Regions from separate parts of the Vogesella perlucida genome, predicted to be linked through region 1. Evidence: predicted binding sites of a transcription regulator. Region 1 holds the regulator's gene; the other holds the start of a gene.
The links. The regulator NrdR, encoded in region 1, represses ribonucleotide reductase genes. The targets are predictions, from matches to a motif close to AAANACNATATATNGTNTTT.
Positions count from the first base shown of each region.

Region 2: ACZ9XP_RS10980 (ribonucleoside-diphosphate reductase subunit alpha) is a predicted target of NrdR. The motif match lies at 11,605-11,624, and genes of this name have one in related genera.

Region 1 covers NZ_CEETRO010000009.1:43,360-59,423, forward strand. The annotation lists gene ACZ9XP_RS13450 (hypothetical protein) at 1-414, opposite strand, end outside; gene ACZ9XP_RS13455 (malate/lactate/ureidoglycolate dehydrogenase) at 427-1,485, opposite strand; gene ribD (bifunctional diaminohydroxyphosphoribosylaminopyrimidine deaminase/5-amino-6-(5-phosphoribosylamino)uracil reductase RibD) at 1,493-2,620, opposite strand; gene ACZ9XP_RS13465 (GNAT family N-acetyltransferase) at 2,620-3,162, opposite strand; gene nrdR (transcriptional regulator NrdR) at 3,400-3,855, opposite strand; gene ACZ9XP_RS13475 (NUDIX domain-containing protein) at 3,924-4,445, opposite strand; gene rfaD (ADP-glyceromanno-heptose 6-epimerase) at 4,442-5,437, opposite strand; gene ACZ9XP_RS13485 (DUF924 family protein) at 5,457-6,035, opposite strand; gene rfaE1 (D-glycero-beta-D-manno-heptose-7-phosphate kinase) at 6,062-7,024, opposite strand; gene pyrF (orotidine-5'-phosphate decarboxylase) at 7,038-7,784, opposite strand; gene lapB (lipopolysaccharide assembly protein LapB) at 7,816-8,979, opposite strand; gene ACZ9XP_RS13505 (lipopolysaccharide assembly protein LapA domain-containing protein) at 9,011-9,301, opposite strand; gene ACZ9XP_RS13510 (integration host factor subunit beta) at 9,426-9,719, opposite strand; gene rpsA (30S ribosomal protein S1) at 9,729-11,411, opposite strand; gene cmk ((d)CMP kinase) at 11,521-12,195, opposite strand; gene aroA (3-phosphoshikimate 1-carboxyvinyltransferase) at 12,341-13,633, shown strand; gene ACZ9XP_RS13530 (pyrophosphohydrolase domain-containing protein) at 13,790-14,197, shown strand; gene ACZ9XP_RS13535 (YaiI/YqxD family protein) at 14,212-14,670, opposite strand; gene ACZ9XP_RS13540 (prephenate dehydrogenase) at 14,667-15,572, opposite strand; gene ACZ9XP_RS13545 (DUF4936 family protein) at 15,631-15,927, shown strand; gene ACZ9XP_RS13550 (methyl-accepting chemotaxis protein) at 16,062-16,064, shown strand, end outside.
Region 2 covers NZ_CEETRO010000006.1:195,422-211,485, forward strand. The annotation lists gene ACZ9XP_RS10940 (RNA methyltransferase) at 1-874, opposite strand, end outside; gene ACZ9XP_RS10945 (helix-turn-helix domain-containing protein) at 1,233-1,457, shown strand; gene ACZ9XP_RS10950 (alkaline phosphatase family protein) at 1,634-3,391, opposite strand; gene ACZ9XP_RS10955 (carboxylate/amino acid/amine transporter) at 3,555-4,421, opposite strand; gene ACZ9XP_RS10960 (FKBP-type peptidyl-prolyl cis-trans isomerase) at 4,676-5,152, opposite strand; gene ACZ9XP_RS10965 (hypothetical protein) at 5,442-6,173, opposite strand; gene ACZ9XP_RS10970 (ParA family protein) at 6,109-7,212, opposite strand; gene ACZ9XP_RS10975 (ribonucleotide-diphosphate reductase subunit beta) at 7,288-8,487, opposite strand; gene ACZ9XP_RS10980 (ribonucleoside-diphosphate reductase subunit alpha) at 8,581-11,448, opposite strand; gene pgeF (peptidoglycan editing factor PgeF) at 11,900-12,664, opposite strand; gene rluD (23S rRNA pseudouridine(1911/1915/1917) synthase RluD) at 12,654-13,784, opposite strand; gene ACZ9XP_RS10995 (PhoX family protein) at 13,964-16,064, shown strand, end outside.

The sequences.
Region 1 (16,064 bases):
CTCGTACAGCTGCCCCAGGTAGATGTCCAGCGACGGCGGGTAGCGGCTGAAGCCTTCGCTCACCATGCGCTGTTGCAGGCTTTCAAAACTGCCGTGCGCCGGTAGCCGGATATGGTGGGTGGTAAAACCGTCGCGGGCATTGAGCGCGGCCAGCTTTTTAACGTCATCCAGCCAGAAATAGTAATACTCGCGCGCCGCTGTCATGGCGCCGGCGCGGTCGTCTGGCGGGCATAGCGACAGCAGGGCATCTACCGCGGCGCGGTAGATATCGGCCCCGCCGCGCTGGCTGCGCAGGATCTGGTTCAGCCGCGCCAGGATACGGCGGCGATAGGCCACCACCTCGGCCCCCGCGCCCTTGCTGTCCAGCAGGCGCAGATACGCGTCCAGCGCATCGTCCATTTTATCCTGAGGCATGATGTGGCTTCCTTACAGCAGCTCGGGGGTGGCCACGCCTGCGCTGCGCGCAGCAGCCAGGATGGCGGCCCATTCATTATCCGACATCTCCACTCCCTGCTGCGCTGCTTCGGCAGCGCGCTGGCGCTCCGGCTCGCCCGCCAGCATCAGCGGCAGCTGCCCGGCGGGGGGCGGCGAGCTGCGGATATAGGCCGCCATGGCATCGTACTCCTCGCGCAGCCAGCTCACGTCGGCGACGGCCTCCGGGTCGATGATGATGGCGGTCAGGTTGTTCACAATACCGCCCAGGCGGGCATTGCCCGGCTGCAGCGTACCGCCGCCCGACAGCAAACCGGCCAGGAACTCGATAGCCGCCACCAAGCCACCGCCCTTGTGTGCCGCGATGGGGCGCAGCGCCCCGGTAGGCTGCTCATGCATAGCGGCTGGGTTGGCCGTGGGCAGGCCGGCGGCGTCCAGCATGACTTCTTCATCAAAGGTCTTGCCTGCCAGGTAGGCCACGCGCGTTTTGCCGTAGGCCACCATACTGGTGGCAAAATCGAGGATGAAGGCCGGCTCGCGCTCGCCCGCCGGAAACGCCACGCACAGCGGGTTGGTGCCAAAGCGCGCTGCGGAGCCACCGAACGGCGCCACCAGCGGCTGGGGAAAGTCTGTCACGTTGACAAAAAACAGCCCGACTTTACCCGCCGCAGCCACCTGCTCGCCGTAGCTGCCGATGCGGCCCATATGGTGGCTGTTACGCACGGTCAGCAGCACGATGCCAGTGTGGGCGACGCGCTCGATAGCGGCGTCCACTGCCTCTCGCACCACGCGCTGGCCGTAGCCACGCTCGCCGTCAAATTGCAGAATCGCCCCGCTGTCGTTCAGCAGCCAGGCCGGTTCACCCGGCTGCAAAGTACCATTGCGCACACTGTCCACATAGAAAGGCAGCATGCCCACGCCGTGGCTGGGGTGGCCTTTCAGGTTGGCCGCCACCAGGTGCTGCGCCACCACATCGGCTTCTTCATTGTTGGAGCCCAGCGCCAGCAAGGTGGCGTGGGCCAGGCGGTACAGCGTGTGTTCGGTCAGCAGCATGCGGGGCTTAGCTCAGGTTAGGGTTAGGCTGCAAGGTCAGGCGCAGGTCGCGGCCAACCATGCGGGTGTCGCTGATGTGCAGCGGCAGCTTGTCATCCAGCGACTGCAGCGCAGGCCAGGCAAACAGCCCGCGTGCCGCATCGCCGGCCAGATAGGGCGCCAGATAGAGCACGATATCGTCTACCAACCCGGCTTGTGCCAGCGCGCCGTTCAGGCCGGCGCCGGCTTCTACCATCAGCTGGTTAATGCCATCGGCCGCCAGGCTTTGTAACAGCGCAGCCAGGTCAACGTGCTGATCTGGCGCAGGCAACACGCGTATTTGTACGCCGCGCGCCAGATACGGCGCGTGCTGCTGGCTATCGGCCACCGTGGTGACCAGCAAGGTGGGCGCCACGGCGGTATCGTAAATGCGCGCCGCTGGCAGCGTGGCCAGGCGGCTGTCTACCACCACGCGCAGCGGCTGGCGCGGCACGGCCACCTCGCGCACGGTCAGCTGCGGGTCGTCGGCCAGCACGGTGCCACTGCCGGTGAGGATGGCGCAGTTGGCCGCACGCAGCTGCTGCACATCCAGGCGGGCGTCGGGGCCGGTAATCCACTGGCTGACGCCATTCAGCAGCGCTGTCTTGCCATCCAGCGTGGCGGCGGCTTTCAGCGTGACCCAAGGGCGCTGGCGTGTAACGCGCGACAGGAAGCCACGGTGTACCTGCTGCGCCTCGGCTTGCAGGCAGCCCGCTACGGCGGGGATACCGGCCGCGTTGAGCATGGCAATGCCACGCCCGGCCACCTCGTGGTACGGGTCCACCATGGCGGCCACCACGCGGCCGATGTTTTCCTTGATCAGCCGCTCGGCGCATGGCGGGGTACGGCCGTAATGGCTGCACGGCTCCAGCGTGACGTAGGCGGTAGCACCGGCGGGGCTGTGGCCCCGGGCGTAGCAGTCCTTGATGGCCTGGATTTCGGCGTGGTCGCCGCCGACACGCAGGGTAGCGCCCTCGCCAATGATCTGGCCGTCGCGCACCAGCACGCAGCCTACACCGGGGTTGGGCGCGGCACGACGGGTAGCGGCGGCAGCCAGGCGCAGCGCCTGCTGCATGTATTGGTAGTCTTGCGGCTGCAAGTCCAGCGCCGTGCTCATCATGCCTGGCCTTGCGCGCTACGCCAGTCGGCGGCGAGCAAGCTGTAGATGCGGGCATCCCAGAAGCGCTCGCGGATGCGCAGATAGCCGCGCAGCACACCTTCCTGGGTAAAGCCGCTACGCTCGGCCACCGCGCAGCTGCGCAGGTTGGCTGCCGCGCTCACGATATCCACACGGTTCAAGCCCAGCTCGGCAAACGCGGTATGCAGCACCTGAGCCAGTGCCTGTGGCAGGTAGCCGCGGCCAACGTAGGCGTCGGCCAGCCAGTAGCCTACGGAGCCGTGCAGGTTCAGCAGGCTCACGCCGTGCAGGTCGCACACACCGGCGGGCTGGCCGTCGGCCACGATCAGCCAGGTGTACACACGGCCAGCGTCACGCTCGGCTTGGGTATGCTGGATAAAGGTAAGCGAATCGGCGGGGCTGCGGGTGGTATCCACCCAGGGCAGCCACTGCGACAGGCTGTCGCGGCTGCTGTCTACCAGGGCAAACAGCGCATCGGCGTCGGCAGGGTCAAGCGGGCGAAGGGTAATCGGGGAGGTCATGTCAGGCTTTCTTATGGAACTGCGAGCCCACAGACTAAGGTTGGCCGCAAGCCAGCGTCAAGCCTGTGCAGGCAGCGGCGCGTGTGATGCGCACCATGGCACCCAGCGCGCTAGCCGGCTGTGGCAAAAGACGCACGCCCTGCCCTCCTGCACGTAGCGCCCATGAAAAACCCTGCCGCGCAGGGCAGGGTTGTCTAGTTCACCGCGCCATGGCGGCCACTACGGCCTGGGCCGGCCTTAGCCTTTGCCCTGTATTTCCTCGATGGCGTCGGTGAACTCGGAAATATCCTGGAAGCTCTTGTACACCGAGGCAAAGCGCACGTAGGCCACTTTATCCAGCTTGGCCAGCTCGTTCATCACCATTTCGCCGATATAGCGGCTGGACACCTCGCGCTCGCCCAGCTGCAGCAGGCGCTGGCTGATGCGGTTGATGGCGTCGTCTACCAGCGGGGTGGACACCGGGCGCTTGTGCAGCGCGCGCAGGAAACTGGTGCGTACCTTTTCCACGTCGAACTCGGTGCGATGGCCGCCGGTTTTCACTACTTGCGGCATGCGCACTTCGGCGGTTTCAAAGGTTGTAAAGCGCTTGTCGCAGCTGGTGCAGCGGCGGCGGCGACGTATGCTGCTGCCGTCTTCGCTGACGCGGGAATCTACCACCTGGGTATCGGCGCAGCCGCAGAAGGGGCATTTCATGGCTTTACAATCCTGGCTATTTCAATAGCCTGATGTTATCAGCTATCGCCGCCATACAACAGTAATGCTCATTTTTTGGGCAAAAGCGTGTCGCCATCGCGCACGTCATGCCGGGTGGCTTGTGCGTCGCGCGCATCGGCGGCGGCCAGGATGGCCGGCAGGTGCTCGGGGAAAACCGGCTGTGGCGCGGCGGCCAACGCTGCACTGTCAAACCAGCGCCCTGCCCCCATGCTGGCCTGCTCCTGCTCGCTCCAGCCGTCTTGCAGCAAGGCGATGCGGCCAACCCGCACATGAAAGTAATGCTCGTCGGCCCATACCTCGCGGCCATCCGGCAGGCGCATGGCAAACTGCCGCCGCGCCAGTGACTCGCCGGGGTCAGCCAGCGGGTAGCCGGTTTCCTCCCGGCACTCGCGGCAGGCGGCCTCGGCCAGGCTTTCGCCTGCGTGCACGCCACCACCGGGGGTGAACCAGTAAGCAATACGGCCGCCCAGAGCGGGCGGCCGATAGGGGAACAGCAACACCGCGCCATCGGGATTGCGCAGCAGCAAACGGGCGGCTACGCGTACCGGCAGGGCGGCGTGTCGGCTCATCGGCTCATCAGCCAGTCCACGTAGCGGTCTACGCCCTGCTCTACGGTGAGCATGGCATCGCTGTAACCGGCGCTGCGCAGCTTGCCGATATCGGCCTGGGTGAAGCTCTGGTACTTGCCTTTCAGTGCGTCCGGGAAGTCGATGTATTCCAGAATGCCCTGCTCTACCAGCTCCGGCAGCGTCAGTGCCGGTTTGCCTTCGTGGCGACGGCAGGCGTTGACGGTGGCCACGGCCACGTCGTTGAAGGGCTGCGCGCGGCCGGAGCCCAGGTTGAAGATGCCGCTCTTGTCCGGGTTGTCCAGGAAGTACAGGTTCACCTTCACCACGTCTTCTACCGACACGAAATCGCGGCTCTGGGTGCCGTCAGCGTAGCCGTCGTAGCCACCAAACAGCTTGACCTTGCCGGTTTCACGGTACTGGTTGAAGTTGTGGAACGCCACCGAAGCCATGCGGCCTTTGTGCTGCTCTTGCGGGCCGTACACATTGAAGTAGCGGAAGCCGGCCACTTGCGCGGTCAGGCCTTCGGCCATGCGGCGGCGCAGGATCTGGTCGAACAGGAACTTGGAGTAACCGTATACGTTCAGCGGGCCTTCAAACTGGCGGTCTTCCTTGAAGGTGGTGCCCTTGCCGTAAGTGGCGGCGCTGCTGGCGTACAGGAAAGGGATTTCCTCGGCCTGGCAGAATTCGAACAGCTCCAGCGTGTACTGGTAGTTGTTCTCCATCATGTACTTGCCGTCGTGGTTCATGGTGTCGGAGCAGGCACCCTGATGCAGGATGGCGGTGATTTCGCCATCGAAATCGCCGCTGCCGATCAGGCTGATGAAGTCTTGCTTGTCCAGGTAGTCGCTGATTTCGCAGCCCACCAGGTTCACGAACTTGTCACCCTTGCTGAGGTTGTCCACCGCCAGGATGTCGGTTTCGCCACGCGCGTTCAGCGCCTTCACGATATTGGAGCCGATAAAGCCGGCCGCGCCGGTAACCACGATAGTCATGCTTGTTCCTTGTATGCGTTCAGAAGGCGCTGCCTGGCTGGGCCAGAAATGACAGCTCGTCCTGGGTAGACGGCCGCCCCAGCGCCGCATTGCGGTGCGGGAAACGGCCGAAACGGGCGACGATCTCGTGATGCCGCCGGGCAAAATCGATTAAATTGTCGCGCCCCGGGCTGCCCTGCGGCAGGCTCTCGAAGCAGCGCACGGATGCTTCCTGGTCGGCCAGCTGCTCGCTGTGTTCCAGCGGCAGGTAAACAAACCAGCGCGCCACCGGCGGCAGCCGGATATCCAGCCGCGCCGCCAGCGCGGCATGGCTGGCTGCCAAAGCCTGCGCATCGGTGGCAAAAGCCTGCGCCTGGCCTCGGTACAGGTTGCGCGGAAACTGGTCGGCCACGATCAGCCAGGCCAGCACCTGGCGCGCGTCGCTGGCGTCGTGCTGCAGCGTGCCGGCGGCCAACTGGGCCAGCAAAGGGGCAAACCGCTCGCGGATGATGCCGTCGAACACCGGGTCTTTCTTGAACCAGGCATCACGTGGCAGGGCCAGCATGTCATCGCTGCTGCCCCCGAACCAGAACTGCAGCACTTGCTCGTACCAGGCCATCATCCGCTCCTTGCTAAACAGGGTGGTTACAAGGCAAACAGCTCGCGCTGGTGGCACACGGCGGTGCCCAGCTTGGCCACCACAATACCGGCTGCGGCATTGGCCAGGCGCATGGCCCGCGGCATGTCCAGCCCTGCGGCCAACATCAGACCCAGGGTGCCAATAACGGTATCGCCTGCGCCGGACACGTCGTACACCTCTTGCGCCAGCGTGGGCTCGTGCACGGCACCCGCTTCACGATAGAGCGTCATGCCCTCTTCGCTGCGCGTCACCAGCAGCGCGTCCAGCTGCAGCTGGCTGCGCAGCGCCTGTGCCTTGCTGGCCAGCTGCTCGTCGTTCTGCCAGCTGCCAGCTACCTGCTTGAACTCGCTACGGTTAGGCGTGAGCAGCGTGGCGCCGGCGTACTTGCTGTAATCGTCGCCTTTGGGGTCGATCAGTACCGGTTTGCCGGCGGCGCGCGCCAGTTCGATCATGCGGCTTACATGGGTCAGGCCGCCTTTGCCGTAGTCGGACAGGATCACCACGTCGTGTTCGGCCACGATGGCAGCGTAGTCGTCCAGCTTGTCGGCCAGAATCTCGTGGCTGGGCGCGTCTTCGAAATCCAGGCGGATCAGCTGCTGCTGCCGCGCCACCACACGCAGTTTGATGGTGGTGGAAATACCGGGGTCGCGCTTGAACGACGGGGTAATGCCATCGCTTTCCATCAGACGTGTCAGCGCGGTAGCGGCTTCGTCGTCGCCTACCACGGACAGGATGGTCGCCTTGCCGCCCAGGCTGGCAATATTGCGCGCCACGTTGGCCGCACCACCGGCACGCTCTTCCATGCGAGCGATCTTGGCCACCGGCACCGGGGCTTCGGGCGAAATGCGCGATACGTCGCCAAACCAGTAGCGGTCCAGCATCACATCGCCCACCACCAGCACACGGCTATCGGCAAGGCGGCGGGTCAGGTCTTCCGGGCTCAGGCCCAGCTGTTGCATCAGGGTCATGGGCTACCTCGGCTCAGGCCAGACTGGCCTGGTAGGCCTGGATATCAGCATTGATCTTGTTCAGCACCATCAGCGGGTCGTCGGCACGGGTGATGGGGCGGCCGATCACCAGGTAGTCGGAACCGGCTTGCAGCGCGGCGACCGGCGTCATCACGCGGCGCTGGTCGTCGGCGGCGCTATCGGCCAGGCGGATGCCCGGCGTTACCAACTTGAAGCCCTGGCCCAGCTCGGCTTTCAGTACGCCGGCCTCCTGTGCCGAGCACACTACGCCATCCAGGCCGCTATCGCGGGTAAGGCGTGCCAGGCGCAACACGTGCTCTTGTGGCGGCACGGTAATGCCGATTTCCATCAGGTCGGCTGCGTCCATGCTGGTGAGCACGGTCACGGCAATCAGCAGCGGGCGCTGGCTGTACTGTGCCAGTGCTTCGGCCGAAGCCTCCATCATGCGGCGGCCGCCACTGGCGTGCACGTTCACCATCCACACACCGGCTTCGGCGGCCATTTTGCAGGCGTGCGCCACGGTGTTGGGGATGTCGTGGAACTTCAGGTCCAGAAACACCTGGAAGCCGCGTGCGGCCAGCTGCTCCAGCAGCTGGGGGCCAGCGGCGGTAAACAGTTCCTTGCCTACCTTGAGGCGGCACTGCGAGGGGTCCAGACGGGAAGCAAAGGCCAGTGCGGCGTCTGCGGTGGCAAAATCAAGCGCCACCAGTACCGGCGAATTAACGTTGGCCGCAAAGCCATGTGCCATTAACGGGTTCATGTTTTCCTGTCTTTCTTGTCGCGTATTCGGTTCAGTGGTTTTCGGAGCGGTTAGGCGTAAAGCTTTCCCACTCACCGCAGGCGGGGCAATGCCAGAAGAAGGCCCGCGAGCGGAAGTTGCAGCGTTTGCAACGGTGTACGGTCAGGCGCTGTGCGTGCTTCATGATCAGCGCACGTGCTACTTCGGCGTCCAGGCGGCCTTCGGTACTGAGCTCGTCCATCTGCGATTCCACCAGGCGGTAAACCCCCAGCAGGCTCGGACGGGCGTGTACCGCCTCGCGGGCAGCTTCCAGCGCACGGGCTTCGCCTTCGTAGGTGGCCACCTTCTGGTACAGCAGGTCGGTGAGCTCCAGCTGCGAGAAGGTGCGCTGATAGCCGCGCAGTAGCGCAATGCCTTCCTGCGGCTTGCCCAGCGCCTCGTAGGCGTCAAACAGGCGCTCGGCCACCATGGCCAGATATTCGTAGTTTTGCTTTTCGATGGCTTGCCACGCGGCAATGGCAGCCTCGTGCTGGCCCTGTGCCGTTTCGATATCGCCCAACAGAATGCTGGCACGCACGCATTTACGGTTGGCCGCAAAGGCGTTCTTCACCGCTTCGCGTGCCTTGTCGAAATCAGACTGGTACAAGGCCCCTTGTGCCAGCTCGCAATAAAACTGCGCCACTTCGTGCTGGAAGCTGTGCGCATCGCTGCGCAGCTCCAGCGCGGTGGCAATGGCTTTGGCCCAGTCGCGGTCTTGCTGGTAGATGGACAGCAACTGCTCGCGCGCAGCGCGGCCCATGGTCTGGCTATCCAGCAGCTTCACCAGGATTTCTTCGGCACGGTCTACCAGACCTGCCTTGTGAAAGTCTTGCGACAGCTCGAAGCGCACCAGCGCTTTTTGCTCGCGCGTCAGGTCAGGCAGCTCCAGCACCTGCTGGTGCAGACGGATGGCGCGGTCATTCTCGCCACGGCGGCGGTACAGCTTGCCCAGGCTGAGCTGCACTTCCAGCGCGTGCGGGTGGGCACGCGCCACTTCGGACAGCGAGCGCGCGGCCACATCGGTCTGGTCATCAACCAGCGCATCCAGGCCTTTATAAAAACCGGCAGGTACTTCACGTGCCTGCTTCAGCACTGCACGCATGTCTACGCGTGCGGCGAACCATCCCAAACCGAAAAAGGCCGGGAACAGTAACAGCCACCACAAATCGATATCCAAAATTCAACCTCGGAGCAAAAAACAGGGTGGCCTAGTCGGCCAGGGCATCGCTGGGGTCTACCACCACCTTGCTGCCCTGACGGGAGCGCAGCTCTTTCTTGAGCTGCGACAGCTCGCGGCGTACGCGCAGGGAATAGGCAAAGGTGGCCACCAGGCCAATCAGGGCGCCTGCTACAAAGAAAATCAGCAGCAGCAGAATGAGCGGGGCTTGCCAGCTCTGGCCAAAGAACAGCTTGAATTCCACCACGGCGCTGTTTTGCACCGTCACGGCAATCAGCAGTACCAGTACGAGCAGCTCAAACAAGCGGAAGAGATAACGCATCGGGGGCTTTCGCATCGTCGCAATGGTGCAAGTTTAAACGAAAGCGACACCCCTCCCAAGTAAAGCGCAGATAAAAAAAGCGCCGCAGACAAGCTGCGGCGCTTTGGGACAGGCAAAAAACTGCTTAGTCGTTCGAACCGGTCAGATCAACCCGCTCTCTCAGTTCTTTACCTGCCTTGAAGTGAGGCACGTATTTCTCAGGAACGACAACGCTGGAGCCAGACTTGGGATTGCGGCCCATCCGCGGCGGACGGTAGTTCAGATCGAAGCTACCAAAACCGCGGATTTCGATCCGCTGCCCTTTTGCCAAGCTGCTGGCCATTGCATCCAGAATGGTTTTAACAGCCAGCTCAGCATCTTTGGCGACCAACTGAGGATAACGCTCGGCAAGCCTCGCTATAAGCTCAGATTTGGTCATGTCCATCACTTATTCGTTGCCGCCGGACAGTTTAGCCTTCAGCAGTGCGCCCAGGCTGGTGGTACCAGCGGAAACGTTGGAGTCGCCAGCGCCGATAGCAGACATGGCTGCTTTCTCTTCCTGAGCGTCCTTGGCTTTGATAGACAGGCTGATAGCACGGGACTTGCGATCAACAGCGATGATCACAGCCTCAACTTCGTCGCCTTCTTTCAGAACCGAGCGAGCGTCTTCAACGCGGTCGCGGGACAGTTCGGAAGCACGCAGGTAGCCTTCAACGTCGGTGTCCAGAGTCACGGCGGCGCCTTTGGCGTCAACGGTCTTCACGGTACCTTTAACCAGCGCGCCTTTGTCGTTCATGGCTACGTAGTTGTTGAACGGATCGCCTTCCAGCTGTTTGATGCCCAGGGAGATACGCTCTTTTTCCACGTCGATGGACAGAACGATGGCTTCAACCTCGTCACCCTTCTTGAACTTGCGCACAGCGTCTTCGCCGGTTTCGTTCCAGGACAGGTCGGACAGGTGTACCAGGCCGTCGATACCGCCAGGCAGGCCAACGAACACGCCAAAATCGGTGATCGACTTGATCGCGCCTTTCAGCTTGTCGCCTTTCTTGAAGTTGTCAGCGAACTCGTTCCATGGGTTAGCCTGGCACTGTTTCATGCCCAGGCTGATACGACGACGGTCTTCGTCGATTTCCAGGATCATCACTTCTACTTCGTCGCCAACCTGAACAACCTTGGACGGGTGTACGTTCTTGTTGGTCCAGTCCATTTCGGACACGTGTACCAGGCCTTCGATGCCTTGTTCGATTTCCACGAACGCGCCGTAGTCGGTCAGGTTGGTTACCTTGCCGAACAGACGGGTGCCGGACGGGTAACGACGGGACAGGCCCACCCACGGATCTTCGCCCAGTTGCTTCAGGCCCAGGGATACGCGGTTTTTCTCCTGATCGAACTTCAGGACTTTGGCTTCTACTTCGTCGCCAACGGCCAGAACTTCGGACGGATGCTTAACACGGCGCCATGCCAGGTCGGTAATGTGCAGCAGACCATCGATACCGCCCAGGTCAACGAACGCACCGTAGTCGGTGATGTTCTTGACGATACCTTTGATGATGGCACCTTCACGCAGGGTTTCCAGCAGCGCTTTGCGCTCTTCGCCCAGGGTTTCTTCCAGAACAGCGCGGCGGGAAACAACAACGTTGTTACGCTTGCGGTCCAGTTTGATAACCTTGAACTCAACTTCTTTGCCTTCGTACGGGGTGGTGTCTTTCACCGGACGTACGTCAACCAGGGAACCCGGCAGGAAAGCGCGGATGCCGTTAACCATAACGGTCAGGCCACCTTTGACTTTGCCGCTGATAACGCCGGACAGGATCTTGCCAGCTTCCAGAGCCTCTTCCAGGTCAACCCATGCAGCCAGACGTTTGGCTTTTTCACGGGAGAGCTTGGTTTCGCCAAAGCCGTTTTCCAGGGAGTCGATCGCAACAGTAACGAAATCGCCGATAGCAACTTCAACTTGGCCGTTGTCGTTCTTAAACTCTTCAACCGGGATCAGGGATTCGGACTTCAGACCGGCGTTAACAGTCACGAAGTTGGAATCGATGCCAACGACTTCAGCGGTGATTACTTCACCAGCACGCATTTCTTGCAGAGCCAGGCTCTCTTCGAACAGGGCGGCGAAGCTATCCATAACGAGGGTAGTCATCAGATGTAACTCTCAGGCATGCCTTGCGTCACGCGGGGTTAGGTTTTTCATACGCCGTCAGCGCAAGGTATGACAGACGGCGGCTTACAAAAAATTAATGGCCGGTGCCACGGGCCTTGCCGAACCACGACAGTACCTGCGCCACCGCTTGTTCGATGGTCAGGTCCGAGGTGTCCAGCAAGTGGGCATCCGGCTCTTGTCTTAGCGGGGCAACCGCCCGTGCCGCGTCGCGCGCGTCACGATCGGAAATATCCAGCTGAATCTGAACGAGATTAGCAGATTCCCCTTTTGCGATCAACTGCTTATAGCGACGTTCGGCGCGCACCTGGGCCGACGCAGTCAGAAAAACCTTCAATTCCGCCCGCGGAAACACCACCGAGCCCATATCGCGGCCGTCGGCTACCAGGCCTGGCGGCACCAGAAAATCGCGCTGGCGGGTCAGCAGTGCCGCACGCACGGCGGGCAATGCCGCCACTTTCGAGGCGCCCATGCCGATATCTTCGGCACGGATGGCTGCGCTGACATCGGCCTCGCCCAGCCAGGTCTTGCCGTCGTGAAACGCAGCCGGCAGCTGCGCAGCCAGGCGCGCCACGTTTTGTTCGTCTTCCCAGCTTACGCCTTCGCGCAGCGCGTACAGCGCCGTGAGGCGGTACAGCGCGCCGGAATCCAGATAATGCAGCCCAAGCTGCTGTGCCACCAGGGCAGCCACCGTGCCCTTGCCGGAAGCGGAAGGGCCGTCGATGGTAATGACAGGTTTGAGCGTAGGCATGGCGAAGACCTTGAATCAAAACCGGCAATTGTAGCGCAAGCAGTACAAAAAGAGAGCGTTTGCGTGGCGGCGCACAATACAGGTACAGTCGTTGCCGAGATCACCCGGCGGGGCACCGCCCTGCAGCAAAACAGACAAGAACATCATGGAACAACTACATCTACAAGCCATTGGCCCGCTGGCCGGCACCATCAAACTGCCCGGCTCCAAGAGCATTTCCAACCGCACCCTGCTGCTGGCGGCACTGGCCGACGGCAGCACCCTGGTGCGCGACCTGCTGGACTCCGACGATATCCGCCGCATGCTGGAAGCGCTGGCCACGCTGGGCGTACGTGTCGAGCAGCAAGGCGACAGCCGCGACTTTCTGGTGCACGGCACTGGCGGCGCCTTTAGCGTGAAAGACGCCGACCTGTTTCTGGGCAACGCTGGCACCGCCTTCCGCCCGCTAACCGCCGCGCTGGCGCTAATGCAGGGCCGCTACCACCTGCACGGCGTACCGCGCATGCACGAACGCCCGATTGGCGATCTGGTCGACGCGCTACGCGTAGCCGGTGCCGACATCGACTACCTGGGCAACGACGGCTACCCGCCGCTGCAGATCAAGCCAGCCAGCCTGAACGCCGGCCAGGTCATTCCGGTGAAGGGTAATGTCTCCAGCCAGTTCCTGACTGCCCTGCTGATGGCGCTGCCGCTTACCGGCGAGGACGTCACCATCGAGGTGGTGGGCGAGCTGATTTCCAAACCGTACATCGAAATCACCCTGAACCTGATGGCACGCTTTGGCGTGCAGGTGCAGCGTGACGGCTGGCAGCGTTTCACCATCGCCCGCGGCCAACGTTACATCAGCCCCGGCGAAATCCACGTGGAAGGTGACGCCTCCAGCGCGTCCTACTTCCTGGCAGCCGGTGCGCTGGCCGGTGGCCCGGTACGTGTGGAAGGGGTTGGCCGCAGCAGTATCCAGGGCGACGTAAAGTTTGCCGATGCGCTGGCGCTGATGGGTGCCGAGATCACCCTGGGTGACAACTGGATCGAAGCCCGCGCCCCGGCCGGCGGCCTGCAAGCCATCGACGTAGACTTGAACCACATCCCCGACGCGGCCATGACCATCGCCGTGGCCGCGCTGGCTGCCAAGGGCACCACCACCATCCGTAATGTGGAAAGCTGGCGCGTGAAAGAAACCGATCGCCTGGCCGCCATGGCCACCGAGCTGCGCAAGGTGGGCGCCAGCGTGGTGGAAACGCAGGACAGCATCAGCGTCACCCCGCCCGCGCAGCTGATGGCCAACGCCGAAATCGACACCTACGACGACCACCGCATGGCGATGTGCTTCTCGCTGGTGGCGCTGCTGGGTACGCCAGTGGTGATTAACGACCCGAACTGCGTAGCCAAAACCTTCCCCGACTACTTCGAGGTACTGGGCAAGCTGGCTGCAGGCTGATTGATGGCCTGCTCACACAAAAACCGCTGCCTTACCGCAGCGGTTTTTTTATGCACAGCGGCTTGCCACCATCCAGCCAAAAACACAAAATATGCCACCATCAAAACAAAAATTCACTAGATGATGAGTAATCCGTTTGAGCAGCGTCGTGATTTCATGCAGTGCTTTGACATGCCCGCACCTGACACGCCGGCCTATCGGCCGCAAGAGCTAGCCATGTGGCAAACCATGCTGCAAGAGGAATGGCAGACGTTCCAGACCGCGCTGGCCGACTACCGGGCCATGCCGCAGGCCGACGCCGCCACGCAGCAGCAGTTGCAAGCCGAGCTGACGGCAGAGGGGGTAGACGTGCTGAACGTGTTGTGCAGGCTGCTGCTATCGCAGGGCTTGCCGCTGCAGGCAATGTTCAATGCCATCCATGCGGCCAACCTGGCCAAGTGCGTGGACGGGCAGGTACTGCGCCGCGCCGACGGCAAGATCCTGAAACCGGCGGGCTGGCAGCCGGCTGACAAACTGGGCGTGATCCGCGCCGCAGCCAGCAGCGTGGACGGCACGCTGTCGTAAGGGATAACGGAGGCTTAGCGGCGTGTTGCGGCCAACTTTTGCAACAGCTTGTCCAGCTGGGCGCCAAAGGCCTGGCGATCGCGCTGGCTGAAAGCGGCCGGGCCGCCGGTTTGCACGCCGCTGTCGCGCAGCTCGGTCATGAAATTGCGCAGCGCCAGCGCCTCGCGGATGGTGGCGTCGCTGTACAGCTCGCCGCGCGGGTTCAGCGCCAGCGCGCCTTTGGCCACCACCTGCGCGGCCAGCGGGATATCTGCCGTCACCACGATGTCGCCCGGCTGCGCCTGCTGGGCAATGTGGTTATCGGCTACATCGAAACCGGCCGGCACCTGCACGGCACGGATGTACGGCGACGGCGGCACACGCAGCAGCTGGTTGGCCACCAGAACGGTAGCGGTACTTGTGCGGTCGGCCGCGCGAAACAGGATGTCCTTGATCACCGCCGGACAGGCATCGGCGTCCACCCAGATCGTCATGCGTTGCCCCGGTTGAAGTGTTGTTGCCATTGCTGGCGGGCTTCGCGGGCGCGCTCGAAGCGCGTGGTCATCGCCGCGGCGTCACCTGCCAGCAGCTCCTGGCGCAGCGTGGCCAAGGTGGCCTGGAAGGCATCCAGCTCGGCCAGCAGCGCGTCGCGGTTGGCCAGCGCGATGTCGCGCCACATCTCGGGGTGGCTGCCGGCAATACGGGTGAAGTCGCGAAAACCGGTGGCGGCAAAATCGAAGCAGCGCGCCGCATCGGCCTTGGCCACGATGGTGTCCACGTAGGCAAAGGCCAGCAGGTGCGGCAGGTGGCTCACGGTGGCGAACACCGCGTCGTGCTCGGCGGCGCTCATTTCGTACACACGGGCACCGCAGGCCTGCCACAGCGTGCGCACCAGCGCGGCGGCGGCGGGGCGGGTTTCCGGCAGCGGGGTGACGACGATGCGGCGGTTATCGTACAGGCCGTACTGGGCGGCCGCGGCGCCGGACAGGTCGGAACCGGCAATCGGGTGCGCCGGTACGCAGCTGGCCAGGTGGGCGGGCAGGTGCTGGCGCATCAGCGCCACCACATCGCTTTTGGTGCTGCCACCGTCGGTGACCACGCAGTGCGCTGGCAGGTGCGGGGCGATGTCGGCAAACACGCGGGCCATCTGCCCTACCGGTGTGGCTACCAGTACCACGTCGGCGTGGCGTACCGCGTCGGCGGCGCTGTGGCTGGCCTCGTCGATCACGCCCAGTTCGATAGCACGCTGCAGGTTGGCCGCAGACCGCCCCACACCAATGACCTTCGCCACGCGCCCGGCGCGGCGCAAGGCGAGCGCAAAGGAGCCGCCAATCAGGCCCACGCCTATCACTACCAGGGTCAATCCACCCTCACCCGCCTGCATGCTATCGCCCATCACTGTCTGTTCAGAGCCGTTATCATAACCGCATTTGCGTATCGCCAAGGGGGCCACCATGCAGTGTTCGCTGTATATCTATTACCGCATCCACGGCAATTTCCTGCCATTCCAGCAGTCATCCGCCAGACTAATGGCAGATGTGCATGAAAAATTGCAGATAAAAGGCAGATTATTGCAACGTCGCGATGATGCACTGACCTGGATGGAAATCTACGAGCCAGTCAGCGACAGCGCGGCCCTGCAGCAGGTGTTGGCCGCGGCCGTGGCCAAGGACCCACGCTGGCAGGGCATCAGCAGGCATGAAGAGTGGTTTGTACCGCTGCCAGCTGAAACAGGCCAAACAACCGCTTAGCACCGCGCAGCTTTGCCATGACAATAAACTAAATATTTAATATCAATAACTTGCAGAAAAGTTTTTATTTATTGCCAAGTTGAAATTGCTGCCACTACTCCCTAGCCTGACTGTAAGGACACAGGGAGAAAAACATG
Region 2 (16,064 bases), on a different contig from region 1:
GGCGCTGGTAGTGATCGCCTTCTACACTGTTGTACGGAATCAGGTTCAGCAAGCCAAAGCGGCCTTTGAGCAGGCGGATAATGCCGTCCATTTCCTGCTGGCTGTCGTTTACCCCGGCCAGCAGCGTCCACTGGTACTGGATAGGGTAGCCCACCTGGCGGGCATAGGCGTCGCCCAGTGCCACCAGCTCGGCGGGGTCGTAGCGCGGTGCGCGCGGCAGCAGGCGTGCACGCAGGGCGCTATCGGTCGTGTGCAGCGACAGCGCCAGCGCGGGTTTGACCTGCATCTGCGGCAGGCGCTCGAACACCCGCGGGTCGCCCACGGTAGACAGCACCAGGTTCTTGTGGCCGATATTGCCGTCGGTACCTAGCCAGTGGATCGCTTCCAGCACATTGTCCAGGTTGTGCGCAGGCTCGCCCATGCCCATGAAAACCACCTTCTTGACCGGGCGCAGCCGCCGCGCCAGTACAACCTGCGCCACGATTTCGGCGCTGCCCAGCTGGCGTAGCAGGCCGCTTTTGCCGGTCATGCAAAAGGTACAGCCCACCGCACAGCCTACCTGGCTGGACACACACAGCCCGTCACGCGGCAGCAGCACGCTTTCCACGCTTTGTTCATCCGCCAGTGCCACCAGCAAGCGCAGCGAGCCATCGGCGCCGGGGTGTTGTGACTGGATACGTGCCAGCGCTTCCACCTGCGCGCTAATGGCAGGCAAGCCCTCGCGCACCGGCAGGGGGAAGTAATGTTCGCTTTTCTGGTGGCGTGTGCCGCTATCCAGCGGCAGGCCTTTTAGCCAGGCGCGGTTGATACGGCCGATATGGCAGGGGCGGGCGCCAATGGCGGCCAGCATCTGGTGTAAGTCCTGAATACGCATGGGTGCTTCGGTATGGCGGCGGCGCGGTGGCCGCAGGGTTGGCAACGGCGCACAGGGTACCTCAAGGCCGGGGTGGCCGGGTGGGCAATTGCACCCCGAGTGCCCGTACGCCCGGCATGCTGCGCACCAGGCCACCTTGCAATCATGGCTTTGTCATTTGACCTGCATCAAGCCGGATGAAAAAGGCCCTTATTACAATGCGTTCAATTGAAAAGTAATCGAATTTTATTAAAGATGGCAGCGGCAATACGCCGAAAGACAAAAAAACCCAATATCACTTTAAACAGTATTCAACACCACACACTGGTACGGCGGCTTGTCACTGCCAGCCAGTGAACCCACAGCCCGAGGAGGCTTGATGTGTTACCCGGATAAAAAGCGTCTGGATGTGCTGAACGACTACAGAACCGTGCGCAATGTATCGGTACTGTGCAGCAAGCACGGTATATCGCGCGGCACGTTTTACAAATGGCTGCACGAAAGCAAAACCGAGCGGCCCGCCCCGCGCCGCAAGCTGCCGCTCAGCCCTGCGCACCTGGTGGCCATGGATGCCCTGCTGCGCCAGCGCTGGTGCCGCGACTAAGCAGGGTTGGCCGCATGCCCCGCCAAGCAGCCAGCCTGGGGCTGTAGAGCGGCAATGAAAACACGCCCTGCGTGCAGCGCATGCGGGGCGTGTTTTTTCATACTCGGCCTGGTGCCCATGACGGGCGCGCCCTGCCTGCACACCGCGCCAGCAGGGCGTGGCCATGCCGGGTGAGCTTACCGTAGCAAGCCTGGCCAGGTCTGATTGTTTACCGGTTTGGGGAAGCCCGCTTCGGCACGGTTTTGCGTGAGGTTGTAGCGGATATAGCGGCCATCATCCAGAAAGAAATAGGCGCGGCTGTCGTCCCATTTCAAGGCCGCCGTGATACGGCGCGCGTCCACCCCCAGCTGTGGCCAGCTGGCATTGTCCATGGCCTGCGGGCCACCATCGGCACGGTTGGCCGCCAGGTCGTAGCGGATAAAGCGGCCATCTTTCAGAAAGAACGCCACCTTGTTACCCGGCAGGCGCAGCGTGGCCTTGATCTGGGTGGCGTAGGCCGCCAGCCCCGGCCAGCTTTGCTCGCTTACCGGCTGCGGGTAGCCGGGCAGGGCTTTGTCTGCCACCTTGTCGTACTGCACGTACTGGCCATTGCCCAGAAAGAAATACGCGGTATTGGCGTCTTTGCTAAAGCCGGCGGCTAGCTGGCCGGCGTAGCTGCCCAGCCCGGGCCAGCTGCTGTTATTGGTGCTTTTGGGGTAGCCACTATCGGCCTTGTCTGCCGTCTGGTTGTAACGGACATAGCTGCCGTCATCCAGAAAGAAATAGCTGCGGCTGGCGCTCCAGTCCAGTGCGGTACGCAGGCCGGGGCGGCCCATGCGCAGGCTGACCGGCACGCTACCCAGCAGCAGGGTGTAGTCCTGCAGCCCGGCCGGGCTGGTGGCATCCACATAGCTTTGCTGGCTGGCCGGCACGGTGGCCAGCAGCTGCTGGTTGCGATAAATCTCCACCTGCCCGCTGGCGGCGGCCCAGCTAAAGCCATTGGCCGTGCCACTGGCAGGCAGCAGCTTGCGCACGCCTACGCTGCCCTGTAGCGGGGCGCCGTCCAGCAGCCAGCTGCGCTGCGGCTCAATGCCCATGTGGCGCAAGACGGTAGGGGCGATCCAGGTCTGGGCGATGTGGCCGTACAGGCCGTCAAAGGCCGGGTTGGCCACCGGGCTTACCGGGCTGGTGAACTCGGCATTCATCGGCTGGTTACTGGCAATGAGCACGGTTTTTTCGCTGCCGGTCTGCGCGCCGTGGTGCTGGCCTTTTACCGGGTCGCGGCCGTGGTCGGTGGTGGCCAGCACCAGCCAATTGTCACCGCTGGCGCCCTGGCGGGTGGCTACCGCGTCCAGCAGCCGGCCCAGGTGGGCATCGGCTTGGCGCAGTGCCTTGTCGTAGGCCGGGCCAAAGCCGCTGTCGTGGCCCACGTGGTCCGGGTCATCCAGGTGCACAAAGATGAAATCGGCCGGTGTGGTGTTGATCAGCTCTACCGTCTTGGCCACGGCCGCCTCGTCGCTGAGCCCGTCTGCGTTGTAGTTATTGCGGCGGATATCATTGGCAAAGAACTGCTTGTTGATATTGCCCCAGTGGGTGACGCTGGCAATGTAGGCCTGCGGGTAGGCATCGCGCAGGCGCTTGAACAGGCTAGGAAAGGCCGGGTTGGCCAGGCCGTCGCTATTGCTGCTGATCTGGTGCTTGTTGCGCCATACGCCGGTCAGAATGGTGGCCCAACCAGGGCCGCTGTAGGTTTCCTGCTCGCTGGCACTGCCGGCTACGCCGCCGGTATAGCCTTTGGCGATGTTCAGGCGCTTGAAGTTGGGCAGGTTCAGCGCCTGCACTTTTTCCAGCTGCGCGCCGTCTATGCCGATCAGCAGGGCCTTGGGCGCGGCGTGCGCGCTGGCCAGTGCCAGGCACAGTGCCGCGCCTGCCAGGCTTTTCAGGGTGTTTTGCATGGTGGTTCCTTTGTTGGTGGAACCCAGCATGCTAGGCATGTCGCAAGACAGTGGCGTGTAAACATCTATACGTCTAGATGAATTTAATATTGCCATGCGCCACAACGGCAGGCAGCAAAAAGCCCGGCAGGGTGCCGGGCTACAGGGTTGGCCGCATGCCAGCCTAGGCCTGCGTGGCCAACCGCGCGCGGCCCCAGCGGTTGAGCCACAGCGACGCCATGATCACCGCGCTGCCCAGCGCCAGGCGGGTCAGGTCGGCGTCGCGGTTCCAGATCATCACGTTCACCAGCAGGCCGGCCGGCACGTGCAGCTCGTTCATGATGGCCAGCGTGCCGGCGCTGACCTGCGTGCTGCCTTTTACCCACCAGTACATGCCCAGCGCCGTGGCAAACACCCCCATGTAAACCAGTACGCCCCACTGCAGCGCGGTATGCGGCAGGCGCTGCATATCGCCAAACAGCAGGAAAGACGGCAGCGCCAGCAGCAGCGCGCCCAGAAAGAAGTGGCCAAAGTAGCGGTGCAGCGGCTGGCTCACCGGGTACTGCTGCAGCAAGCGGCGGCACAGCACCTGGCCCGCGGCAAAGGTAAAGTTGGCCAGCTGCAGCAGCAAGAAACCGGTGAGGTATTCGCCAGTCAGCGGCTGAAAGCGGATGATCACCCCGCCACCCACCGCCACGGCAGCCGCCAGCAGCGCCCAGGGGTTAAAGCGGCGCGCCAACGCATCGTCAAACAGCGTCACATACAGCGGCGTCAGCACGGTAAACAGCAGCACCTCCGGCACGGTTAGCACATGAAAGCTGCGGTACAGGCACAGATAGGTCACGCCAAACTGCAGTGCCCCGGCCAGCCAGAAACCGCCCAGCAGGCGGGCGGGCAGGCCGCGCCACACGGTAAACGGCAAAAACAGCGCGGCGGCAATCAGCACGCGCAGCAGCACGGCAAAATCACTGTCCACCTGCCCGGCCAGGTACTGGCCGATCAGGCTAAAAGAAAACGCCCACAGGGCGGTAACAATCAATAAATAGGGCATGGCAACTCGCAACAAGAGCGGGGGGGGATGATAGGCCGCTGCCGCGCAGCAGGCTAGTGCCCTGCGGCCAACATGGCTCGCCCGCGCCGCACGCGGTACGGCAGCGCAGGCAGCACAAAGCCCTGGCTGCTGACAAGGTAGCGGCCAGCGCCGTGCTGTTAATGAAACAAGCCCTGCTTGCAGGGCAAACAGGGCTTGTCATCCACGCAGCCTTCCACCATGGGAGGGCTGAATGCGTACCGGCCAGCGGGCAATCAGTGCTGGTGGCCGTGTTCGCCATGTACGTGCTGGTGGGCAATCTCTTCAGCCGTGGCCGCGCGCACGTCTACCACCTTGATGGCAAAGCGCAGGGTTTTGCCGCACAGCGGGTGGTTACCGTCCAGCAGCACGGTAGGGCCTTTGATCTTGGTCACAAAATAGTAGCGCGGCTCGCCATCCGGGCCGGTGCGCTGAATCTGGCCGCCTACCTTCACGCCGGGCGGGAAATCCACCTTGGCCATGGTGGTGACCAGCGCCTCGTCACGCTCGCCAAACGCGTCAGCAGGGCTCAGCTCCAGCGTGGTCTGGTAGCCGGCTTCCTGGCCTTCCAGCGCTTCTTCCAGCTTGGCAAACAGGTTGTCGTAATCGCCGTGCAGGTAAGAAACCGGCTTCTTGCCGTCGTCGTAGATATTGCCCTGGCTATCGGTAACTTTCATGCGCAGGGTCACGGCGGTGTCTTGGGTAATTTTCATGGCAGGTGAGGGCAGAAAAAAATGAGGGTGGAAGGGTGGCAGCTAGGCGGGGGCGTGTCAACTGCTGGCGGGGTGGCGGGCGGCATCAGCCCACGGCTACGGTGTGCAATCCGTACCCCGGATAAGCCAACGGCGCATCCGGAGAATGGTGTAACACCGACAAACAGGTGGCGGGCGAGGGTAGATGCAAAAAGGTTGGCCGCATACCGGGTAAGGGGTGATGCGGCCAGCCTTTTAAACGCTTCGCGGTGAACGTTGGGCTTCGCTACGCTCAACCCAACCTTCCGTGCTAAATATTCCCCGCACCATTTTCATGCGCTGAATATATAGAGTCAATCAAACGAGTACTCGCTCCGACTAATTTAGCAAGGACAAGTATCTGATCTTTGCAGCTTTGAACGGATGACTGATGTGGGTAATTTATTGCATGGTCAATTTCACCCCAAGCTTCCTCGAAAAGAGTTCTTACTTGAACTTCGCAAGAAATGTTCGAATCTGCATTATCAGTAATGCGATAGTGGACAGATGTATAATGTCGCTCGTTGTTGATTGTTTTTATTCCTAGTTTTTCGAATCTTGTTATTGCCTCCGGATCCCAGCTGTATGCAATGGGATCCTCACAAAAAAACCAGTATCCCAAACTTTTCATTTTCAAAATGGAGTTGTGTATCTGTACAAAATCGCTAGATCTGAGATGTAATATGCGCAAGCCTGCGATATCCGTTATCTCTCGGAATAAATTTTCTGGCGTTACCAATATTCCTTTTTTCTCTTTCCTTTTGATCTTGTCAATTAGGCTGTCTTCAGATTTAACCCTTGATCTTACCGTATGAACACCAACTTTCCCAGTGGGGTGATTGGTGAAGTAGTTAGCCACCGTGCCAAGTAAATAATTGAATTCGGCGTATCGATTTCTGTAAATTGAAATAATTTCATTATTTTGATCTTCTTGCATGTCAGTCCCCCATTCGTTGGAGTAAGAATTCAGCAAGTTCAATATACTTATATCGCGTGCTTTCATATGCATATCTATTTCCAGAGACAGTTGATACATCATCTGGCTCGAGATATGAACTTGACGGCACTTTCCACATGGGTGTGTGATATTTTTGAGCCATATTCGGAAGAGTGTTGTGAGTATGCATAACAGCAGTGCCACCTATGGGCTCTCTTAGGATTTCAATTGGGATGTTTTCCCAGATGGCTTTCTCAATATAGCTCGATATTAATACTGGTATCTGTTCGGCGTAGTTAAAATGAGCAGTGGCAAGGTCCCATCTATTACTTTTGCTTGCATATTTTTTAGCGTTATATATTGTATACCCAAGCAGCTTGACAAAGTTCTCGGGGAAGTACTTTTTCTTATCTTCGGGTAGTAATTTGTGAAGTATCTCAAAGTCTTTTTTCCACGCTTTTAAAGAATTTCCAATATTCCTAATTCCATACAGGGAGAACATATCTGGGCCGCATGGTATTACAAAGCCATCAACGGTAGATATTACGGTCTTATTTAGAATGCCTAGACTCGGAGAGGTGTCGAAGATAACAAAATCATAGTTATTTTTTCTTGCATACTCCAAGGCAATTATTCTTGGTTTCGATATGGTACGAATGGCGAGTGGATCGCCTCTCAATGCATCTGACCATCGATTTGAAATTTTCTCTTCATAGGTGTGCAGTGTGAGTCGACCAGGTATTAAATGAAGATTTTTAGAAAGGACCTGTGGCTCTGGCATGCTTGGAAGGTCTGACTGACCATCTTCAGTCGGCTTAAGAAGGAAGTGAATTGTTCGTGTTGTCTGAAGTAAAGTGTCTAGCTTCTCTTGCCCATTGGTATTGAGAGCAGCTTGGAAATCGGATATAAATGAATCTTCCGCTTCCCATATGGCATGCAGCTCTTCGTGATCCATCGCCAAAATCGTCAGGTTGCATTGAGGGTCTAGGTCAACAATTAATGTCTTTTTCCCTAACTCTGCTAGAGCATGTGCCAAGTGGAATGTCAGCGTAGTCTTGCCGACACCACCCTTATTATTAAAAATTGATAATGTCTTGCAAGGCATAATTGTTCATCCCAAAAAAAAGGCACACTCAAGAGTGTGCCTTTTGCATAAGTACATGTCAATAAAAATGCAATATCAATCCCAGCTCAACGCCCCGCCAGTCTGGTACTCGGTCACGCGGGTCTCGAAGAAGTTTTTCTCTTTCTTCAGGTCGATCATCTCGCTCATCCACGGGAACGGGTTGTTTACGCCGGGGAACAGCTGGTCCAGGCCGATTTGCTGCATGCGGCGGTTGGCGATGAAGCGCAGGTATTCCTTGAACATGCTGGCGTTCAGGCCCAGTACGCCGCGTGGCATGGTGTCTTCGGCGTAGGCGTATTCCAGCTCTACGGCGTGCTTGAACAGCTCGGTGATCTCGGCCTTGAAGCTGTCGGTCCAGATTTCCGGCTGTTCCAGCTTGATGGTGTTGATCAGGTCGATGCCGAAGTTGCAGTGCATGGACTCGTCGCGCAGGATGTACTGGTACTGCTCGGCGGCGCCGGTCATCTTGTTCTGGCGGCCCAGCGCCAGGATCTGCACGAAGCCGACGTAGAAGAACAGGCCTTCCATGATGCAGGCAAACACGATCAGCGATTTCAGCAGGGTCTGGTCGGTTTCCAGGGTGCCGGTCTTGAATTCCGGGTTGCACAGCACGTTGATGAACGGCAGCAGGAATTCGTCTTTGTCGCGGATGGATTTGATTTCGTTGTAGGCGTTGAACACTTCGCCTTCGTCCAGGCCCAGGCTTTCCACGATGTACTGGTAGGCGTGGGTGTGGATGGCTTCGTCAAAGGCCTGGCGCAGCAGGAACTGGCGGCATTCCGGGCTGGTGATCTGGCGGTAGGTGCCCAGTACGATGTTGTTGGCGGCCAGGCTGTCGGCGGTAACAAAGAAGCCCAGATTGCGCTTGACGATGCGCATTTCGTCTTCGGACAGCTGGCCGGTTTTCCACTGTTCGATGTCGCGCTGCATGTTGACTTCTTGCGGCATCCAGTGGTTGGCGCACTGGGCCAGGTATTTTTCCCATGCCCATTTGTGTTTGAACGGTACCAGCTGGTTCACGTCGGTTTTGCCGTTGATCACACGTTTGTCTACGGCGTTTACACGGCCGGCGGCGGTGGCGGCTGGGGTGGCGGTAGCGGGGGTGTCGTCGAAGGACAGGCTCATTATTCTTGCTCCGGATGCTGTATGGGTTTGATCGTGTTTCTGGCGCGCCGTCCGGTGGGAGGGCGCCGCGTCATCCCGAAACCGGCTGGGGGCAACCGGCTTGAGGATGGGTTGGCCGCATGCGGCCAACCTGTGGGCTTGTGTTTTACCTGATTCCCCGGATGCGGCTGGCGCCTTATCCGGGCTACCGATCCGGGTTACGGATGAATCAGCCCGTTTGCCTTACTGGCAGCTCTCGCAGTCCGGGTTGTCGATGCTGCAGAACTTGGCATCGGTGGCCGGGGTGGTGTCTACCACGGCTGCCGGGGTGGGTGCTGCGGCTGCGCCGCCTGCTACCGGTACGGCGTTCAGTTCGCCGCCACGACCGGTGGATTTCTCGGCGGAGCTGGCTCCCAGGGTGCGCAGGTAGTAGGTGGTTTTCAGGCCTTTTACCCAGGCCAGCTTGTACAGCTCGTCCAGCTTCTTGCCCGATGCGCCGGCCATGTACAGGTTCAGCGATTGTGCCTGGTCGATCCATTTCTGGCGGCGGCTGGCGGCTTCTACCAGCCAGCTCGGGTCTACTTCGAACGCGGTGGCATAGATGGCTTTCAGCTCTGCCGGTACGCGGTCGATGCGGCCCAGGCTGCCGTCGAAGTATTTCAGGTCGGCAACCATCACTTCGTCCCACAGGCCCAGTTTTTTCAGGTCACGCACCAGGTATTCGTTGGTGACGGTGAATTCGCCGGACAGGTTGGATTTCACGAACAGGTTCTGGTAGGTCGGCTCGATGGAGGCAGACACACCAATGATGTTGGCGATGGTGGCGGTAGGGGCAATGGCCAGCACGTTGGAGTTACGCATGCCGTGTTCGGCGATGCGCTTGCGCAGGCTGCTCCAGTCCATGCGTTCGCTGCGGTCCATTTCCAGGTAGCCGCCGCGCTCGGCTGCCAGCAGGTTGATGCTGTCGTGTGGCAGGATGCCACGGTCCCACAGGCTGCCTTTGTACGATGGGTAGCGGCCGCGCTCTTCGGCCAGCTCGGTGCTAGCCAGGTAGGCGTAGTAGGCCACGGCTTCCATGGAGATATCGGCAAACTCGACGGCGGTGTCGCTGGCGTACGGTACGCGCATCTGGTGCAGGCAGTCCTGGAAGCCCATGATGCCCATGCCTACCGGGCGGTGCTTCAGGTTGGAGTTGCGTGCTTTTTTCACCGGGTAGAAGTTGATGTCGATCACGTTGTCCAGCATGCGCAGGGCCACGCGTACGGTGCGTTGCAGCTTCTCGGTGTCCAGCTCGGGGCCGTTGGCGCCTTGTTTCAGGTGGCGTGCCAGGTTCACAGAGCCCAGGTTGCACACGGCGATTTCGTCGTCGTTGGTGTTCAGGGTGATTTCGGTGCACAGGTTGCTGCTGTGTACCACGCCCATGTGTTGCTGCGGGCTACGGATGTTGCACGGGTCTTTGAAGGTAACCCATGGGTGGCCGGTTTCGAACAGCATGGTCAGCATTTTGCGCCACAGGCTCAGGGCCGGGATCTGCTTGAATACGCGCAGCTCGCCGTTGCGGCCTTTTTGCTCGTAGGCGGTGTAGGCTTTTTCGAAGGCCTGGCCGTAGATGTCGTGCAGGTCTGGCGTTTCGCTAGGCGAGAACAGGCTCCACTCGCCACCTTCCATCACGCGCTTCATGAACAGGTCGGGGATCCAGTTGGCGGTGTTCATGTCGTGGGTGCGGCGGCGGTCGTCGCCGGTGTTCTTGCGCAGCTCCAGGAATTCTTCGATGTCGGCGTGCCAGGTTTCCAGGTAGGCACACACGGCGCCTTTGCGCTTGCCACCCTGGTTCACGGCCACGGCGGTGTCGTTGACTACTTTCAGGAACGGCACCACGCCTTGCGATTTGCCGTTGGTGCCTTTGATGTGGCTGCCCATGGCGCGTACGGGGGTCCAGTCGTTACCCAGGCCACCGGCAAACTTGGACAGCAGGGCGTTTTCCTTGATGCCTTCGTAGATGCCGTCCAGGTCGTCGGCGATGGTGGTGAGGTAGCAGCTGGACAGCTGGCTACGACGGGTACCGGCGTTGAACAGGGTAGGGGTGGACGACATGAAGTCGAAGCTGGACAGCACGTTGTAGAAGGCGATGGCGCTTTCTTCGCGGTTCACTTCGTTCAGCGCCAGGCCCATGGCCACACGCATGTAGAAAGCCTGCGGCATTTCGATGCGGGTGTCGTCGATGTGCAGGAAGTAGCGGTCGTACAGGGTTTGCAGGCCCAGGTAGCCAAACTGCAGGTCGCGTTCCGGTTTCAGCGCGGCGCCCAGTTTTTTCAGGTCGTATTCGCCCAGCTTTTCGTCCAGCAGCTCGGCGGCAATGCCTTTTTTCACATAGCTAGGGAAGTACAGCGGGTAGTGCTGGCCCATTTCTTCCTGGCTGATGGCTTCGCCCAGGATTTCCAGGCGGATATTGCCCAGCAGCAGGCGAGCGGTCACGTAATCGTAGGCCGGGTCTTGTTCGATCAGGGCGCGGGCAGCCAGGATAGACGATTTGTTGACTTCTTCTTCCGGTACGCCGTCGTAGATGTTCTTCAGCGTTTCGGACAGGATGGCGTCCACGTCGGTGGCGGCCAGGCCCTGGCAGGCGGATTCGATGGTGGCGCGCAGGCGGGCCACATCCAGCGGCAGCTTGCGGCCATCTTTGCGGATCACGTTGATCTGGATCTGGTGCAGGGCTTCGCCACGGGCGGCGCGTTCTTGCGAGCGCTGGTCACGGTACAGCACGTAGGCGCGGGCCACGTCGTGCTCGCCGGCGCGCATCAGCGACAGCTCTACCTGGTCCTGGATGTCTTCGATGTGGATGGCGCCGCCTTCCGGTTTGCGACGCATCAGGGCGCTGACCACCGACTCGGTAAGGTGTGCCACTTTGTCGCGGATGCTGGCGGAGTTCACGCTTTGCGAGCCCATTACCGCCAGGAAGGTTTTGGTCATGGCGATAGAGATTTTTACCGGCTCGAATGCCACCACGGCGCCATTGCGGCGAATGGTCTTGTACTGGCTGTAGTCGGCTTGTGGCGCGGCTGCGCGGCCCAGTTCGGCGGCGGTGTTGGCGTCGGTAGTGGTCAGTGGCATTGTCATTGCCCTCGTGATGGGTAGGTTATTCGATGCTTCCGGCGGCGGCGGGCATGTGTTTTTGGCATGCGGCACGCGGGCGGAAGGGGTCGCGCAGCGGTGGTGGCAGGCGGGCTGTGGACAACTCTGTTGAAAAGCTGTGCGCCAGCTGTGCACAAACACAATATATGCTGTTTTGACCGGAAGGTGACGCAAATTCTAGTGGTGAAGTGTGTGCGGGACAAGTCTTGACAGCTGCCTTAAAAAGCTGAAAGCCGCGCCAGTATTGGCTTTGCGCGGCAAACTATTTTTTACGGCCTGCCGGGGGCGTGCAGCGGAGCTAGCTACAACAAGGGTTTGCAGCTGGGTCGGTTTTGCCACAGTGGCGGTTGTATGACGGCTGTTGCGCTGTTGCGACGCCCAAAATGCAAAAAGGGCGGTTTTTACCGCCCTTGAACACTATATCTTGTGTTTAGCCAAGCCAGATCAGGCTGGCCATGCGGCCGGTGACCTGGTCGCGCCGGTAGGAAAAGAAGCGCTCGCGCTCGATCACCGTGCAGGCGTCACCGCCGTAAATGGCCGTCACGCCGGCTGCGGCCAACCTTTGCCGCGCCAGCAGGTAGATGTCGGCCAGGTATTTGCCGTCGGCGATAGGCTCGAATGCAGCAGCGGCATGGCTGTCGTGCGCCATGAAGGCGGCGCGCACCTCGGCGCCCACCTCGAAGGCCTCGGGGCCAATGGCCGGCCCCAGGTAGGCCATGACGTTGGCCGCATCGACTTGCATGGCCTCCAGCGTGGCTTCGATCACGCCACCGCACAGGCCGCGCCAGCCGGCGTGGGCGGCGCCCACCACGGTACCGGCACGGTCGGCCAGCAGCACGGGCAGGCAGTCGGCGGTCATCACGGCGCACACGGCACCGGGGGTGCGGCTAACGCTGGCGTCGGCTACCGGCACGCTGCCCGGCGCTACCGTGGCGGCGTCCACTACGGCAATGCCGTGTACCTGTTGCAGCCAGGCGGGCTCGGCGGGCAGCGTAGCGCGCAGCAGGGCGCGGTTGGCTGCGACGTTGGCCGCGTCGTCGCCTACGTGGTCGCCCAGGTTCAGGCTGGCGTAGGGCGCGGGGCTGACGCCACCGTGCCGGGTGGTGACCAGGCTGCCCACGTTGGCCGCAGCGGGCCAGGCTGGCGTGAACCAGCCGGTGTCTGCTGCGGGCGCGTGCACAGGCTTAGCGAACATAGTGCACTTCGACATCGTAGTTGTCGTCGTCCCAGTCATCGTCGTCTTCTTCATCCAGCGCTTCGGCCTTGGCGGCGGCTTTGGCGTTGGCGGCGGCAAATTTTTCGTCGCGTTCGGCGCGCAGCAGGGCCAGCAGCTGTTTCATGTCGTCCGGCAACGGGGCTTTCCAGCCCATTTCCTTGCCGGTAGCCGGGTGCACCAGTGCCAGCGAGTAGGCGTGCAGCGCCTGGCGCGCCAGGGCTTTGACGGCGGCGTCGGCCGCTTCGCTACCGTGGTGGCGCGGGTTGCCATAGGTGGCGTCGCCGGCCAGCGGGTGCTTGGCTTCGCGCATGTGCACGCGAATCTGGTGGGTACGGCCGGTTTCCAGCTTGCACTCTACGTAGCTGAAGTCTTCGTAGCGTTCCAGCACGCGCAGGTGGGTAATGGCCGGTTTGCCGCCAAAGCGCAGCACGGCCATTTTCAGGCGGTTGTGCGGGTCGCGGCCGATCAGGGTTTCGATCTTGCCATCGTAGGGCACCACGCCGGTGGCCACGCAGCGGTAGATGCGCTTCACGGTACGCGCCTGCAGCTGCTGTACCAGATCGGTTTGCGCCAGCAGGGTCTTGGCCACCACCATCAGGCCGGAGGTGTCTTTGTCCAGGCGGTGCACGATACCGGCGCGCGGAATGTGGGTGAGTTCGGGGTTGCGGTGCAGCAGGCCGTTCAGCAGGGTGCCGGTCCAGTTGCCGGACGCCGGGTGTACCACCAGGCCTGCCGGCTTGTTGATCACCATGATGTGTTCGTCTTCGTACACCACGGGGAAGTCTACCGGCTCGGCGGTGTAGGCCAGCGCCTCGGGCTGCGGGATCACTTCTACAGTGATGACTTCGCCACCCAGGAGCTTGGTCTTGCCGGGCATGTGCTTGCCGTCCAGCAGCACCTTGCCGTCTTTGATCCACTGGGTCATGCGGCTGCGCGAGTAGTCGGGCAGCAGTTTGGTGAGCGCCGCATCCAGGCGTTCGCCGGAAAATTCGTAAGGTACGGAAAGTTGCTGCGCCTCGCCGCCGGCGCCGCTTTCCCCTTCGCTGTCCGCAATATCGTCGTCCAGCAGTTCGTCGGCGAGAATGTCTTGTTCGTTCATGGCTTTGTGGCGTGAGGTAAATCGGGCGATTTTAAAGCAGTCTGGCCAGCTTGTCCTGTTGGCGTGGCAGCTAGATGACAGGTAACTGGTATGAAACTGGCGCTTCATGGCGGGGTAATCATTAGCCCATACCATCAAACAGCTGTTTCAAACCAATCAACCACCTATTAAATAGTGCCATGAGCAAAAACAACTTCACCCCGCTGCCGAACGGCGCCGACCCGGACGATATCGGCAACAACACCTCGAACAACCCCACCATGCAGGACATCCTGGCTGCGCGCATGGGCCGCCGCACCTTTATGCTGGGCTCGGCCGGCGCTGCCGTGTTTGGCAGCATGGGGCTCACCGGCTGTCTGGGCCTGGGTGGCGCTGGCAGCAGCGCGCCGGCCGCCGCTAGCGAAACCTTGCTGGGTTTCAAGCCGGTCGCCAAGAGCCTGGCCGATGCCTTTATCGTGCCAGAGGGCTATACCGCCAGCGTGATCTACGCCAAAGGCGACCCGCTGTTTGCCGGCGTAGCCGCATTCAAGAACGATGGCACCGACACCGGCTACGATCAGCGCGCCGGCGACCACCACGACGGCATGCAGTACTTTGGCCTGAATGCCGCCGGCAAAGCCGACCAGGCTGGCGCCAGCCGCGGCCTGCTGGCCATGAACCACGAGTACATCGACCAGACCACCTTGTTTACCGCCGGCCCCACCGCGCTACCACGCCCGGCCGCCGAGGCAGATATCGAGATCGCCTGCCACGGCGTATCGGTCGTCGAGGTGGCCAAAGGCAGTAACGGCCGCTTTGCCACCGTGCAAACCAGCCCGTTCAACCGCCGCGTTACTGCCGAAACCACCATCGAACTGGCTGGCCCGGCACGCGGCAGCAGCCTGCTGGTGACCAAGTTTTCGACCGATGGCACCCGCACCCGCGGCACGCTGAATAACTGCGGCACGGGCAAAACCCCGTGGGGCACGTTGCTGACCGGCGAAGAAAACTGGTCCGGCTACTTCAAGCGCGGCAGCGACGCCGCCGCCCGCAGCGCCAAAGAAATCGCCGCGCTGACACGCTATGGCCGTGCGGCGGGTGCCAGCAGCCGCTACGGCTGGGAAACCGCCGGCACCGACGACCGTTACGTGCGCTGGGACATCACCGCCAATGCGGCCGGCACCGCCGCCACCGACTACCGCAACGAGATCAACGGCCAGGGGTATATGACCGAAATCAACCCCTACGACCGCAACAGCGTGGTGAAGAAGCGTACATCTACCGGCCGCTTTGCCCACGAAGGCGCTGCATTCTCGCTGCTGAAAACCGGCAAGCCACTGGCGATCTACATGGGCGACGACTCGCAGTTCGAATATATCTATAAGTATGTATCGAACGCCGTGTGGGACCCGGCCGACGCCAAACCGGCCGACCCGATGGCCACCGGCGACAAATATCTGGATAACGGCAAGCTGTACGTGGCCAAGTTCAACGCCGACGGCACCGGCACCTGGCTGGAGCTGTCCATGGCCAACCCGCTGATTGCCGGCTATGCCAGCTACGCCTTTGCCGACCAGGCCGATATTCTGGTAAACGCCCGCATCGCGGCCGACGCCGCTGGCGCCACCAAAATGGACCGCCCGGAGTGGAGCTCTACCCACCCGACCACCGGCGACATCTACTTTACGCTGACCAATAACAGCGGCCGCGTGACCAGCGGTAGCGATGCCAGCAAGGTTGTAGATGCGGCCAACCCGCGCAGCTACACCGACGTCAAGAATGGCACCACCACCCAGCGCGGCAACGTGAACGGCCACATCCTGCGTCTGGCCGAGCAGGGCGATGCCAATGCCACCACCTTCAAGTGGGACGTGTATCTGTTTGGCTCCGAAGCGGGCGCCATTGCCAGCATCAACCTGTCCGGCCTGACCGATGTGAATGACTTTTCCAGCCCGGATGGCCTGCAGTTTGCCGAAAGCACCGGCATTTGCTGGATCCAGACCGACGATGGCAACTACAGTGACATGACCAACGACCAGATGCTGGCCGCACTGCCTGGCCGCGTAGGCGACGGCGGCAAGGTGTCGGTAGCCAACGGTAGCGTGCTGGTGGATACCTATGTCGGCAAGAAGCCCACCACCGATACGCTGAAGCGTTTCCTGGTAGGCCCGAAAGGCTGCGAGGTTACCGGCGTGGCAGAAACACCGGACGGCAAGGTAATGTTCGTCAACATCCAGCACCCGGGCGAAGGTACCGCAGTCAGCGACCTGGGCGACCCGAGCAAGTATGTCAGCCAGTGGC